DNA from 4 places in the Sphingosinithalassobacter sp. CS137 genome. Region 1 is predicted to be linked to each of the others. Evidence: predicted binding sites of a transcription regulator. Region 1 holds the regulator's gene; each other region holds the start of a gene.
The links. Region 1 encodes LexA, which represses DNA repair genes until DNA is damaged. Its sites were predicted from a motif close to GTTCCNCNCTTGTTCT; they were not measured.
Positions count from the first base shown of each region.

Region 1 (3,187 bases):
CCCGAGGCGTAGGACGACGGGCATGACCGCACCGCTCCTTCCTGTCGATGAGGCGCTTGCGCGCCTGCTGGCGCTCGCATCGCCCCTTGCCGTCGAAGCGGTTCCGCTCGCCAGCGCCGCCGGGCGCTGGGTCGCCGAGGACATCGCCGCGCGGCGGACGCAGCCTTCCTCCGATCTCTCGGCGATGGACGGCTATGCGATCCGCTTCGCCGATCTTCCCGGCCCCTGGAGCGTGATCGGCGAGAGCGCGGCCGGGCGGCCCTTTGGAGGTACGGTGGAGCCGGGCGAGGCAGTGCGGATCTTCACGGGCGCACCGCTGCCGACCGGCACCGATACAGTGCTCGTTCAGGAGGAAGCCGCGCGCGACGGCGAGGCGCTCCGGCTGGCTGGCGAGGGGCCCGCCCATCGCGGCCGGAACGTCCGCCGCCGCGGGCTCGACTTTGCCGAAGGCGACCGGCTGATCTCCGCCGGCGATCGCCTCACTCCCGCCCGGCTCGCCCTGGCAGGTACTGCCGGGCACGGGGCGCTGCCGGTCCGCCGACGTGTGCGCGTCGCCATTGCCGCCACCGGCGACGAGCTGGTGCCGCCCGGCGCCGCCGTGGGCGTAGCGCAGCTGCCCGAAACCAACCGGCTGATGCTCGCCGCGCAGCTCGCCGATCTTCCGGTCGATCCGATCGATCTCGGCATCCTGCCCGATCGGATGGACGCGCTTGTCGCCGCGTTCCGCGAGGTGGATGCCGATGTGATCGTCACCAGCGGCGGCGCATCGGTTGGCGACCATGATCTGGTCCGGCCCGCCCTCGAAGCCGCGGGTGCGACCATCGACTTCTGGCGCATCGCGCTGCGCCCCGGCAAGCCGATGATGGCGGGCAGGCTCGGCGGCGCGGTCGTGCTCGGATTACCGGGCAATCCGGTCTCCGCCTTCGTCACGGGGTTGCTGTTCGTCCGCCCGCTCGTCGCGCATCTCTCCGGCGCTGCCGAGCCCGGAGTGCGCCCGCGCCGCGTGCCGCTCGGCGAGCCGCTGCCGGCAAATGGCCCGCGTGCCGATTATCTGCGCGCCGAACTGCGCGACGGCGCCGCATTCGCGTCCACGGTGCAGGACAGCGGGATGCTGCGCACGCTCGCGCGCGCCAGCTGCCTGATCGTGCGTCCACCGCATGTTCCCGCGGCGGAACGGGGCGACTCGGTGGAAATCCTAGACCTCGCTTGACTTGGCGAAACGTGTTGCTTAAACGTTCCGCGTCTGTTCTGACGGAGACGAACCATGCTCACGCGCAAGCAGCACGAGCTTATCTGCTTCATCGCTGATCGCCTCAATGAAACCGGCGTGTCGCCTTCCTTCGAGGAAATGAAGGACGCGCTCGATCTCAAGTCGAAGTCCGGCGTTCACCGGCTGATCTCGGCGCTCGAGGAGCGCGGCTTCCTCCGTCGCCTGCCGAACCGCGCCCGCGCGCTCGAGGTGCTGAAAGTGCCCGAGCGCGGCGAGGTGAAGGGCGGCTCGCGCGGCGAAGTCGTGCCGATCACGGCAGCGCGTGCGGCGCCGCGTCCGGCGCCCGAACCCGCGAACGACGTGGTCGAGATCCCGCTCCATGGCCGGATCGCCGCGGGTACTCCGATCGAGGCGCTCGAAGGCTCGACGATGCTGCCGGTGCCTGCCGCGCTGCTCGGCTCGGGCGAGCATTATGCGCTCGAAGTCGCGGGCGATTCGATGGTCGATGCCGGCATTCTCGATGGCGATTATGCGCTGATCCGGCGTACCGACGTTGCCCGAGACGGCGAGATCGTGGTCGCGCTTATCGACGATGCCGAAGCGACGCTGAAATATTTCCGCCGCGAAGGCGCGATGATCCGGCTCGATCCTGCGAACCGCACCTATGACGCGCAGCGCTACCGTCCCGATCAGATCCGCGTGCAGGGGCGGTTGGCGGGGCTGCTGCGGCGCTACTGACCAGCTTCTTCGGTTCCATTCGGATGGGCGGACCCCCATCTGATGGAGCGAAGGAGGCGCCTTGCATGAATCGGATCGAACAATTCCTGGCCGCGCGCAACAGCGGTGAAGTCACGTTGCTGGCGATCGTTGGCGGCATTCTGATCTTTGCGCTGGGAGTCGCCTTCGGCGAGGCGCTCCACCTTGCGCTGGACGCCGTCGGCGGCTGACCGCACATTCGGCGGACGGCCGCTGCACGCGCTCGCGCTAGCGTCCGCGCTACACTACCCAGCAATAGCATCCCCGCCCGTATTGCTGCCGCGAGACCCGGGCGTTCAGAAACCGGCGGCGGCCGATCGCATCTGCCAGGGATGGCGATCGCCTGGCGGCACCACGGTCGCCACTCGTTCCGTCGCGAAGGTGATGCTCACGCCGCCGGTCCGCGCGAGTGTAGCACGGTCGAGCTTCAACCAGCGCGGTGTGCAGGTGCGCGGCAGTCGCCGGTCGCTCACCACCACATCGGCGGTACGGCACAGCGCCACCAACTCTCCGATCGGAACATAATAGGCGCTGCGCGTGGCCACGATTCGCCAGTTCCGCCCGCCCTGGCGCACATCGGCGATGCACAGATCCGCGCTGCATCGTGCGCTCGGCTGTTCGGCGAGCGCAGCAAGATCCTCTTCCACCCCGCCATTCTCGCCCAGAGTGGTGCGAACATAGTCCCCCGCCCGGTCCCGCAGCAGCGCCATGCCGCCACCCGCAGTGCGAAGCGCCAGATGCCGTCCGTCGCCGGTGACGAGCAGATCCGGCGGCGGCGGCGCCAGCGTCCACAGCGCGCCCGCCGTCAGCGGAACGAGCCCGAGCAGCCGCGCCCGCGTCCGCCATAGTGCGATCCACAGTCCGCCCAGCACGACCAGCCCGAACGCACTCTGCGGCATCGCCGGCAGCGCCGCGACCGAACCGGGCGCGTTGGCAGTCGTGTGCGCGAGCCAGAGCAAGCCTTCGAGCGCGAACCCGGCGATCCACCACAGTGGCACGCCCAACCCGGCGAGGTCGAAAACGAGCGCCAGCGCCTCGATCGGCATGATGACGAAGGTGGTGAGCGGGATCGCGACGATGTTCGCCAGCGCGCCGTACAGCCCGGCCTTGTGGAAGTGAAAAAGCGCGATGGGGATCAACGTCACTTCGACGACGATTCCCGTGAGCAGCAGCGCGAGCATGCCGCGCATCAGCCGCCGCCACCACGGCTCCTCGCGGCGT
Region 1 covers NZ_CP060494.1:798,637-801,823, forward strand. The annotation lists gene glp (gephyrin-like molybdotransferase Glp) at 23-1,210, shown strand; gene lexA (transcriptional repressor LexA) at 1,265-1,948, shown strand; gene H7V21_RS03715 (hypothetical protein) at 2,014-2,157, shown strand; gene H7V21_RS03720 (ComEC/Rec2 family competence protein) at 2,263-3,187, opposite strand, start outside.

Region 2 (3,187 bases), 1.2 Mb from region 1:
ATATCGAGGCGCTGGTACAGGGCGCGACCGCCCCGGCGAGCGGCGCGAACCCGGACGGCGGCGGCACGCTGCCCGTGCGCAACGCGGGCGAGGTGCTCTCCCCCACGCGCTCCGAACAGATCGAAGTAGGCGCGAAATACATCGCCCCACGCTTCAGCGCCGGCATCGCGCTGTTCCGCACCGATCGCGCGATCGCGATCCTTACCCCCGATCCCGACTCCACCGACATGCTCGTCTTCGGGCCATTCGGCATCCAGCGCCACCGCGGCATCGAGGTGAGCTTCGAGGCCGAGCCGCTCGACGGGCTGCGCCTCATCGCGGGCGGATCGGTGATCGACGCGAAGCTGCGGCGCACGCAGGGCGGAGTCAACGAAGGCAATCAGGCGGTCGGCGTGCCGGAATATCTGGTCAACGCCAACGCCGAATGGGATCTCCCCTTCGCGCGCGGGCTGACGCTCACCGGCCGCGTTGTCCACACCGGCGAACAGCCCGCTAATATCGCCAACACGCTGTTCCTCGAAGACTGGACGCGCTTCGATCTCGGCGCGCGCTACGTCGCGGTGGCGGGCAACATGCCGCTCACGCTGCGCTTCAGCGTCGATAACGTAGCGAACGCACGCTACTGGGCCTCCGCCTTCGACAGCTTCCGTCCCGACCTGCTGCAAGGCGCCCCGCGCACCTTCAAGCTGTCCGCCTCGCTCGAACTGTAAGCCACGCCGGCGGGGGCAGCGCGCCCCCGCCGGACGCCGCGGCTCAGATTTGGGCGAAGAAGTCGGGCAGCACGTTCGCTTCCTCGCGCACCACCTGCCGCACGCGAACGCCAAGCGGCGACCTATAGACTACCCCTGCCGAGGCGATACCACGGCACCCCCAATGCGCTCCCCGCGTTACCCCCGCCATGACCGACACGATCGAAACGCTCCGCGCCCGGATGGAGGCCGCTGCCGAGGCGATGGAGTTCGAGGAGGCGCGGCGGCTGCGCGATCGGATCAACCTGCTGCGCGGCGGCGCCGATGGCGCTGCCGCCGCGGGCGCCGACACCAGCGGGCTCACCCGCCAACAGCCCGGCGCGATGGGGCTCGGAACCTCACGCGGCCGCCCCAGCCGCCCCGAAGGCTGGACCCCGCCGAAGAAGCCCGATCCGCTGACGCGCGGCCGCAACCGGCGCGACGGCGCGCGCGACTGACGCCGCGCCGACCCCGCGCGTGCCGCCCCGCCGCGCCGCGCCCCTCGCACTCGCAGCACCGCGCCCCTATCTCCCCTCTGTACCCGCCTTCAGAACAGAAGTAGAACTTCCCGAATGAGCCTAAGCCATATAAGCGTCCGCGGCGCGCGCGAGCATAATCTCAAGGACGTGTCGGTCGATATCCCGCGCGATACGCTGACGGTGATCACCGGCCTGTCGGGCAGCGGCAAGTCGTCCCTCGCGTTCGACACCATCTATGCCGAGGGCCAGCGCCGCTATGTCGAGAGCTTGAGCGCCTATGCGCGCCAGTTCCTCGAGATGATGCAGAAGCCCGACGTCGATCATATCGAGGGCCTCTCCCCCGCCATTTCGATCGAGCAGAAGACGACGAGCCGCAACCCGCGCTCCACCGTCGCGACGGTCACCGAGATCTACGATTACATGCGCCTGCTCTGGGCACGCGTCGGCGTGCCCTATTCGCCCGCCACCGGCCTGCCGATCGCGGCGCAGACGGTCAGCCAGATGGTCGATCGCGTGCTGGCATTGCCCGAGGGCACCCGCCTGCTGCTCCTCGCGCCCGTCGTGCGCGGCCGCAAGGGCGAGTATCGCAAGGAGCTCGCCGAGTGGCAGAAGGCCGGCTTCCAGCGCGTCCGCATCGACGGCGAGACCCATCTGATCGAAGAGGCCCCCGCGCTCGACAAGAAGTACAAGCACGACATCGAAGTCGTCGTCGATCGCCTGGTGGTGCGCGAGGATATCGCGACGCGGCTGGCCGACAGCTTCGAAACGGCGCTCAAGCTGGCCGACGGGCTGGCGTACGTCGATCTGGTAGATGCGAGGGTGGCGGACCTCGCCTCCCCCCTCCCGCCTGCGGGAGGGGCCGGGGGTGGGCTCCCGGCCAGCGTCAACGAAGCGCCGCAAGCGTTTCGCGCTGATACGACGGACCTCCTCGATGGCGAGCGCGAGCCCACCCCTAACCCCTCCCGCATGCGGGAGGGGAACGCGGTTGGCGGCGCGATGAAAGGCGCCGGCATCCCCGAAAACCGCATCGTCTTCTCCGAACGCTTCGCCTGCCCCGTCTCGGGCTTCACCATCCCCGAGATCGAACCCCGCCTGTTCAGCTTCAACGCGCCGCAGGGCGCCTGCCCCGCGTGCGACGGCCTCGGCGAGCGGCTCGAATTCGACGAGGGCCTCGTCGTCCCCAACGAGGACCTCAGCCTCAAAAAGGGCGCGATCGTCCCCTGGGCGAAATCCAATCCGCCCAGCCCCTATTACATGCAGGTGCTCGGCAGCCTCGCGCGCGAATTCGGCTTCAGCCTCGAAACCCCCTGGGCCGAGCTCCCGCCCGAAATCCGCGACACCATCCTCCACGGCACCAGGGGCAAGCCCGTCACGCTCACCTTCGTCGACGGCCGCAAGAGCTATGACGTGAAGAAGCCGTTCGAGGGCGTGATCGGCAACCTCAACCGCCGCATGCTCCAGACCGAAAGCGCCTGGATGCGCGAGGAGCTCTCCAAATATCAGGCGAGCCACCCCTGCGAGACCTGCGGCGGCGCGCGCCTCAAGCCCGAGGCGCTGGCGGTCAAGGTCGCCGGCGAGCACATCAGCCACGCCACGCGCCTCAGCGTGGTCGACGCGCTGCAATGGTTCGCCGACCTGCCCAACCACCTCACCGACCAGCAGCGTGAGATCGCCCGCGCCATCCTCAAGGAAATCGACGAGCGGCTCGGCTTCCTCAACAACGTCGGCCTCGATTACCTCAACCTCGATCGCACCAGCGGCACGCTCTCGGGCGGCGAGAGCCAGCGCATCCGCCTCGCCAGCCAGATCGGCAGCGGCCTCTCGGGCGTGCTCTACGTGCTCGACGAGCCCTCGATCGGCCTCCACCAGCGCGACAACGACATGCTGCTCGCCACGCTGCGCCGCCTGCGCGATCTCGGCAACACCGTGCTGGTGGTCGAGCATGACGAGGATGCGATCCGCAGCGCCGACTATATCCTC
Region 2 covers NZ_CP060494.1:2,840,715-2,843,901, reverse strand. The annotation lists gene H7V21_RS13950 (TonB-dependent receptor) at 1-710, shown strand, start outside; gene H7V21_RS13945 (UvrB/UvrC motif-containing protein) at 899-1,186, shown strand; gene uvrA (excinuclease ABC subunit UvrA) at 1,301-3,187, shown strand, end outside.
Region 2: a site for LexA is predicted at 1,278-1,293, ahead of uvrA (excinuclease ABC subunit UvrA). Genes of this name have one in related genera too.

Region 3 (3,187 bases), 210 kb from region 1:
CGAACCGCTGGGCCTGAGTGAACACCTGGCTCTCGAGGCTGCCGACCATCGCATTATAGGCGTTGCCGGCGAGTTCGAGATTGCGGCCCAGCTTGGTGACGTGGCTGCCCATCGTCGCCAGCCGCGAATGCAGCTCCTTGCCGAGCGCGGCGATCTCGGCGGCCTGTTCGGCGATCTTCTCCTGCCGCCAGACGCTGGCGACGGTGCGCGCGATCGCGACCAGATTGGTCGGCGTGGCGAGCAGCACGCGGCGCTCGAACGCCCATTCCCACAGCGCCTCGTCCTGCTCGAGCGCGGCGGTGAGGAAGTGTTCGCCGGGAATGTAGAGGATCACATAGTCGGCCGCGTCGCCGAACCGCTCCCAATAGCTTTTAGAGCCGAGCTGCTGGGCATGGTTGCGGATCGCGCCGGCATGCGCCTTGAGGTGTGCGCGGCGCGCCTCGTCATCGACTTCCTCGCTGGCGTCGAGATAGGCGTTGAGCGAGCATTTGGCGTCGATGATGAGCTTGCGCCCGCCGGGCAGGTTGACGACGACGTCGGGGCGCAGCCGCCCGTCCTCGGTATCTACCGAAACCTCGGTGCGGAAATCGACATGGGCGCTGAGCCCGGCATGTTCGAGGACGTTCTTGAGGCTCTGCTCGCCCCAGCGCCCGCGCGCCTTGGGGCTCGAACGGAGCGCATTGACCAGCCGCGCGGTCTCGTCGCGGACCTGGGTATGGCCGAGATGAAGCGTCTTCACGGCTTCGCGCAGCTCGCGATAGCTGCCCTCGCGCTCCTTCTCGACGCGAGTCAGCCCGTCCTCGTAGCGCTTGAGCGTCTCGCGCACCGGATCGAGCAGCGCCTTGAGCTTTTCCTCGCTCTTCTCGCCCGCCTGGTTGAACCGCTGATCGGCACGCTCGAGGAAATTCTTCTGCGCTTCGCCGAGCACGCGCGTGGCGAGTTCGGCAAAGCGCGCCTCCATGCCGGTCGTTTCCGCCTTGAGCGTCGCGAGATCGGTCTGCGCGCGGCCAAGATCGGCGGCGGCGGCGCGGAACTCGCCTTCCCATTTGTCGCGCTCGACCCGCATCTTCGCTTCGCCGCGGCTGCCGAGGAACCAGCCGAGCGCAAGGCCGAGCAGCAGCGCGCCGGCGACGATCAGGACGGTTTCAAAACCCACGCAAATCTCCCGAAGGTCTCACTAAGGTCGCACCTCCGCGCGCGGACGCGCCCCTGCGCGCGCCCGCGCGAGAGAGCACAGGATAATGGGAACATAGCTGGAACGATGCGTGTAGGACAGCCCTTTCTGCGCACACGCCGGAACTCGCCTCGGAACGCCTCCGTTGGGAGCACGACAAACCCCTGAGCAAGGAGAGAAAGCGATGTCGATCGCCGAAATGATCAAGGCCCATCCCGATGTGGCGGGCAATCTGAACGAGCCGCTAGCGACGGCGGTACGCCACGCGATGTTCTGCGCCGCCATCTGCAACAGCTGCGCCGATGCGTGCGTGGCCGAGGAAATGGACATGCGGCGGTGCATCCGCCTCTGCCTCGACTGTTCGGACGTCTGCACCGCGACCTACCGGATCGCGACCCGGCGGACAGCGAGCAACGAGGAACTCATCCAGGCGACGCTGCGCCTCTGCATCCAGGCGTGCGAGACCTGCGCGGCGGAGTGCGAGAAGCACGACAACGACCATTGCCGCCGCTGCGCGCAGATGTGCCGCGAATGCGCCCGCGACTGCAGGGCCGCGCTGGAGACGTTCTGACCGGAAATGGAGGGCCGGTGTCGGGACCGACGGCCGGCCCTTCGGCTCAAGCCGCGGCCTTGCGGGCCTTTTCGAGCTTTTTCAGGATCATCTGGCGCTTGAGGCGCGAGAGATGGTCGATGAAGACGATGCCTTCGAGATGGTCCATCTCGTGCTGGATGCAGGTGGCGAACAGGCCTTCGAAGATCTCGTCATGCGCCTCGCCCTGCGCGTCGAGCCACTTCACGCGGCAGCGGGCGGGACGATCGACGTCGGCGAACTGATCGGGGACCGAGAGGCACCCCTCGGTATAAGTCGACATCTCTTCGGCGGGATCGAGAATCTCGGGATTGATGAAGACGCGCGGGTCGCGGATCGGCTTGCCTTCCTCGTCCTCTTCCTCCTGCAGATCCATCACGACGATCCGCTTGGGCACGCCGACCTGAATCGCGGCGAGGCCGATGCCGGGCGCGGCGTACATCGTATCGAACATGTCGTCGATCAGCTTGCGGACATCGTCGTCCACCGTTTCGACGGGAGTCGAGACGGTCTTCAGACGGGGATCGGGCACTTCGAGGATGGGTAGGATCGCCATGCCCGCGATTTAAGGACTTAGTCGCGGCGAATCAATCGGTGCCGCCTGCAAGGCGGCGAGGCGGGCGCGGTCGAGTCCAGATGGCGCTATGTGTGCGGCACGTCCCTCGCCTTCGCTCGGGACGGACGAGGTTCCGCTCCGCTCCAGGCAGGGCCGCGCCTTGCCTCAGACGACCGGGCGGCGCGCGCGGAGCGCCTGGGCGAGCGTGCCTTCGTCGAGATAGTCGAGCTCGCCCCCCACCGGCAGGCCATGGGCGAGTTGCGTGACGCGCACCGGATAGCTCTCGATCCGCTCGGCGATGTAATGCGCGGTGGTCTGGCCCTCCAGCGTCGCGTTCATCGCGAGGACGACTTCGTCGATGCCGCCGGCGGCGATGCGGCGGACGAGGCCGTCGATCGCGAGATCCTCCGGCCGTACGCCGTCGAGCGCCGAGAGCCGGCCGCCGAGCACATGGAACTTGCCGGGGAACAGCCGCGAGCGATCGAGCGCCCAGAGATCGGCGACTTCCTCGACCACGCAGAGCGCCCGCCCCTCGCGCCGCGGATCGGCGCAGATGCCGCAGGGATCGGTGGTGTCGACATTGCCGCAGATCGAACAGGTGGCGAGCTTTTCCGAAACCGCCCCCAGCGCGGCGAGCAGCGGCTCGAGCGCCGTCTCGCGCTTCTTGAGCAAGTGCAGCACCGCGCGGCGCGCCGAGCGGGGGCCGAGGCCGGGCAGTCGGGAAAGCGCCTGGGTGAGCGCGTCGATTTCAGGAGAGGCCATGGCCGGGAGATAGGAGTTTCGCGCGGCGAAGGGAATTGACCACGAAGCGATGCCGGGTTGCGAACCCTCCCTTCCGCCGCATAGGCACGCGCCATGAAAATCGTCT
Region 3 covers NZ_CP060494.1:592,594-595,780, forward strand. The annotation lists gene H7V21_RS02825 (DNA recombination protein RmuC) at 1-1,156, opposite strand, end outside; gene H7V21_RS02830 (four-helix bundle copper-binding protein) at 1,359-1,745, shown strand; gene def (peptide deformylase) at 1,792-2,319, opposite strand; gene recR (recombination mediator RecR) at 2,485-3,081, opposite strand; gene fmt (methionyl-tRNA formyltransferase) at 3,175-3,187, shown strand, end outside.
Region 3: a site for LexA is predicted at 1,245-1,260, ahead of H7V21_RS02825 (DNA recombination protein RmuC). Genes of this name have one in related genera too.

Region 4 (3,187 bases), 1.5 Mb from region 1:
ATAGCGCGCGAACGCGTGCGCGGCGCCCGGCGTCCCCGCGATTGCGATACTCGCGGTGAAGCCGAGCCGCTTGAGGAACGCCAGTACCCGTCGGCAGAACCTGTTCTCGCCGCCGAACAGGTGAGTGGTGCCGGTGAGATCGAGCCAGATGCCGTCCGGCGCCGCTGCGCTGGCGGTCGGCGTCCAATGGCCGACCGCATGCACCGCAAGCCGGTCGAGAAAAGCGCGGTCCTCCTCCGCCTCGGCATCACGAACTTCGAGATCGGTTACCAGCGCACGTGCGTGCGCCGCGGCCATGCCCGGCCGCAAGCCCAGCTCCAATGCGACGGGGCATGCGGCGCTGACGACGTCGCGCTGCCCGACGCGCTCGATCAGGATCATCGGCCGATTCCACCGCCAGGCTATCGGCTGCCGCGATGCCGAAACGCCCGGAGCACCCTCATCCGGCCGCATCGCGTTGAACGGGTGAGCGGCAGGCTCGCTGCGGCGCCCCAGCATCCGCATCGATGGCCGCTGATGCGCCGGCATCGCATCGATCTCGTCCTGGCTCGGCCTGGGACCCGCAGCGCCGTCACGCGCCCAGCGCGCCCCAGGTCGCCAGCCGCCGCCCCTCGGCACAGAACAGGCGTCCGGATCATCGTCCACCGGCAGCGCAAAGTGCGGAACGAGCGAAAGCGCGTCCGGCTCAGGCGGCCCGACTGGCCGCTCCAACCGGCGCAACCGCTCGATTGGCAATTGCGGCAGGAAGATTGAGGCAACCCGTATCATCGCAGGCTTCAAGTTCGAGGGAGAAGGGATTGCCGCCGCGCTGACGGACCAGTTCGACCGACCATCGCGCCCGACCCACCCCCAGAAAGGGCAACGGCGCAGAGGACAGGCAGCGGATCCGCCAGCGTGTTTTGGCGGAAGATGGATCAGAGAACGGGCATCGGTCGCGCGACCGATGCCGCCGATAGAGCAGCATCGGCGTGCGCCCATCCGATGCCGCGAGCTGGAGCCGGCGGGTAACGGTCTGGTCGGCCGTCTTCACCTCGGCAACAACGCAAGCAAGCGAGCCGTCCCGGAGACCGTCCTCGGCTAGCGTGAGCACTTCGCTGTCTTTTCGGCCCTGGGCATAGAGGATGCGATCCGGACCGAGACCGACCTGTTCGAGACCAGGCGCATAGAGATCAAAGCGGGAAAGCGCCCAGAGCACTGTGGATCCCGGCCGGTTTGCGAACCGCGCGGCGATGCCCGCCGCGAACAACGTCGCTGCGGCGTCATCGCTCAGCGTGGCGGAGCCTGCGGCGATCTCATGCAGCGCGGCGCCATCAAGGCCATGATCCGCCAGCCTGTCGTCGAGCGCGCCGAGGCCGAACGCCCCCACCGGCCCGCGGACCGACTGGACGCGCGAAAGCTCGGCTCGCAGCGCGGCGAGCTGGTCGGCGTCGGGCCGCTCGATTGAAGACAGGGCAGGCATCAGAGAACATCGACTCGTGTGTTCCTATTATGTTCCGACGAGTCTCAGGATTCGTCAAGCGTTAGGAATCCGCGCGGCTTTTCCCCCGGCCAGTCGCCTCACCGGCTACCGCTCGAGGAGCCGCAGCGTTGTGGGGTCGCGCTCGCCGCCGAACCATCGCTCAAGTGCGGCTGTCAGCAGTGGACTCGGCCGAACCGTATCGAACAGAGTGAGCGAAGATCGCAGCTTCATTGCGTCGATCGAGCCGAACACAGCCACAGCATCGCTCGTGCGAAGATCTTGCAGCGCGTCGACGCATTCGCGGTAGCGTTGCCCGAGCAGCCGATGATCGAGATAGCCCCGCGCCTCCTCGGACGAGCGGATCGCGTAGAATTGCGACGTTGGGCTCTGCCCCAGTCCGGCAAGCTGCGGAAAGATGAACCACATCCAGTGCGATCGCTTCGCGCCGCGGCGGATTTCGCCAAGCACAGTAGCATAGATCGAGGATTGCGCCTCGACGAAGCGTTCGAGCGAATGCGGATCGGCCATCGTCAAAGCATCGCCGCCTGAACGGGCGACGGTGGAAACACGGGGGTAGCAGGGAGGCTGCCCCTCGGCAGATATTTGAGCACCTCTTGCGCCGGCACGCCCGGATCGAGCCAGTCGGCCCATCGGTCGCGGGCGAGCGGGATGATCTGGCGGTGATGGTACGGCGCGACGTCCTCGCCCGCGTCCATCGTCAGCATGGTGAACGCTTCGCCTGCCGGGCTGTCCCGCCAGATACCTGCGATGCAGAACCAGGGATGATCGCGCATCGTGAACAGCCATTTGGTCTTGCGCTTCTGCCCGGGCTCTTCGGGCCTGGTGAACTCATAGAAGCCGTCGGCGAGGATCAGGCAGCGGCCCGAGGTGAATTCGCGGCCTTCGGACCGGAAGTTGTACACTGGCTTTCCACCCGGACCGGGCCAGCTCCAGCGCCGGTTGACCAGCTCGCCGAGGCCGCGTTCACCCTCGACGCTCCGCACGATCGGTGCGCTGTCGCTGATCTTGATATCCTCGCGAGCCGGCACGTTCGGCCGGCCCTCGGGCGTCGTTATCTTGATCTTGAGATCGTCGAAGTCCTGGACGATCGAGGCGATATCGACTTCCAGACGATAGTCATTGCACACGCTTCAACGCCTCCTTGCGACTCACTCTCGTTCCCATTATGTTCCGGTCATGGACTCGACGCCAACGCCTTTCGATTCCGATACGCCGCTTGGGGCCCGCCGCGCCATCATCCGGCGCAATCCGGACGACGCTCAAGAGATTGAGATGGTCGAGGCGGCCTGGGGTTCCAATCCGCGATTCGGCGACGGCGCATCGTTTCGCTTTATCCGCTCGGAAGGAAGGTCTTTTCCGAGCCACCGCTGCCTGGTTCCGGCTTCCGAGTTCCTGATGACCGTGGGCGATAAGCGCTATCGCGTGACGCTCGAGGGCGGCAACTTCTTCTACCTGGCCGCCATATGGGAGTCCGCGATGGGCGAATGGCCGCACTGCTACCGGATCGTCACCGTCGCGGCGAATCCCGAGGTCGCACGCTATCAGGAGCGGCACGGCGCGATCATCCATCGGCGGCAGGTGATGCACTGGCTCGACACGGCGGTCCCGGAGACCGATCTACTGGAGACACCGCCTGCCCGGACCTTTTGCGTTGAAGAGATCGGCGCCGACGCGCGTCAACCGATGCTGGCCTTCTGAAGGCGCGTT
Region 4 covers NZ_CP060494.1:2,315,861-2,319,047, reverse strand. The annotation lists gene H7V21_RS11460 (DUF6504 family protein) at 1-645, opposite strand, end outside; gene H7V21_RS11455 (protein ImuA) at 686-1,459, opposite strand; gene H7V21_RS11450 (DUF1810 domain-containing protein) at 1,565-1,987, opposite strand; gene H7V21_RS11445 (SOS response-associated peptidase) at 1,990-2,607, opposite strand; gene H7V21_RS11440 (SOS response-associated peptidase family protein) at 2,657-3,178, shown strand.
Region 4: a site for LexA is predicted at 1,480-1,495, ahead of H7V21_RS11455 (protein ImuA). Genes of this name have one in related genera too.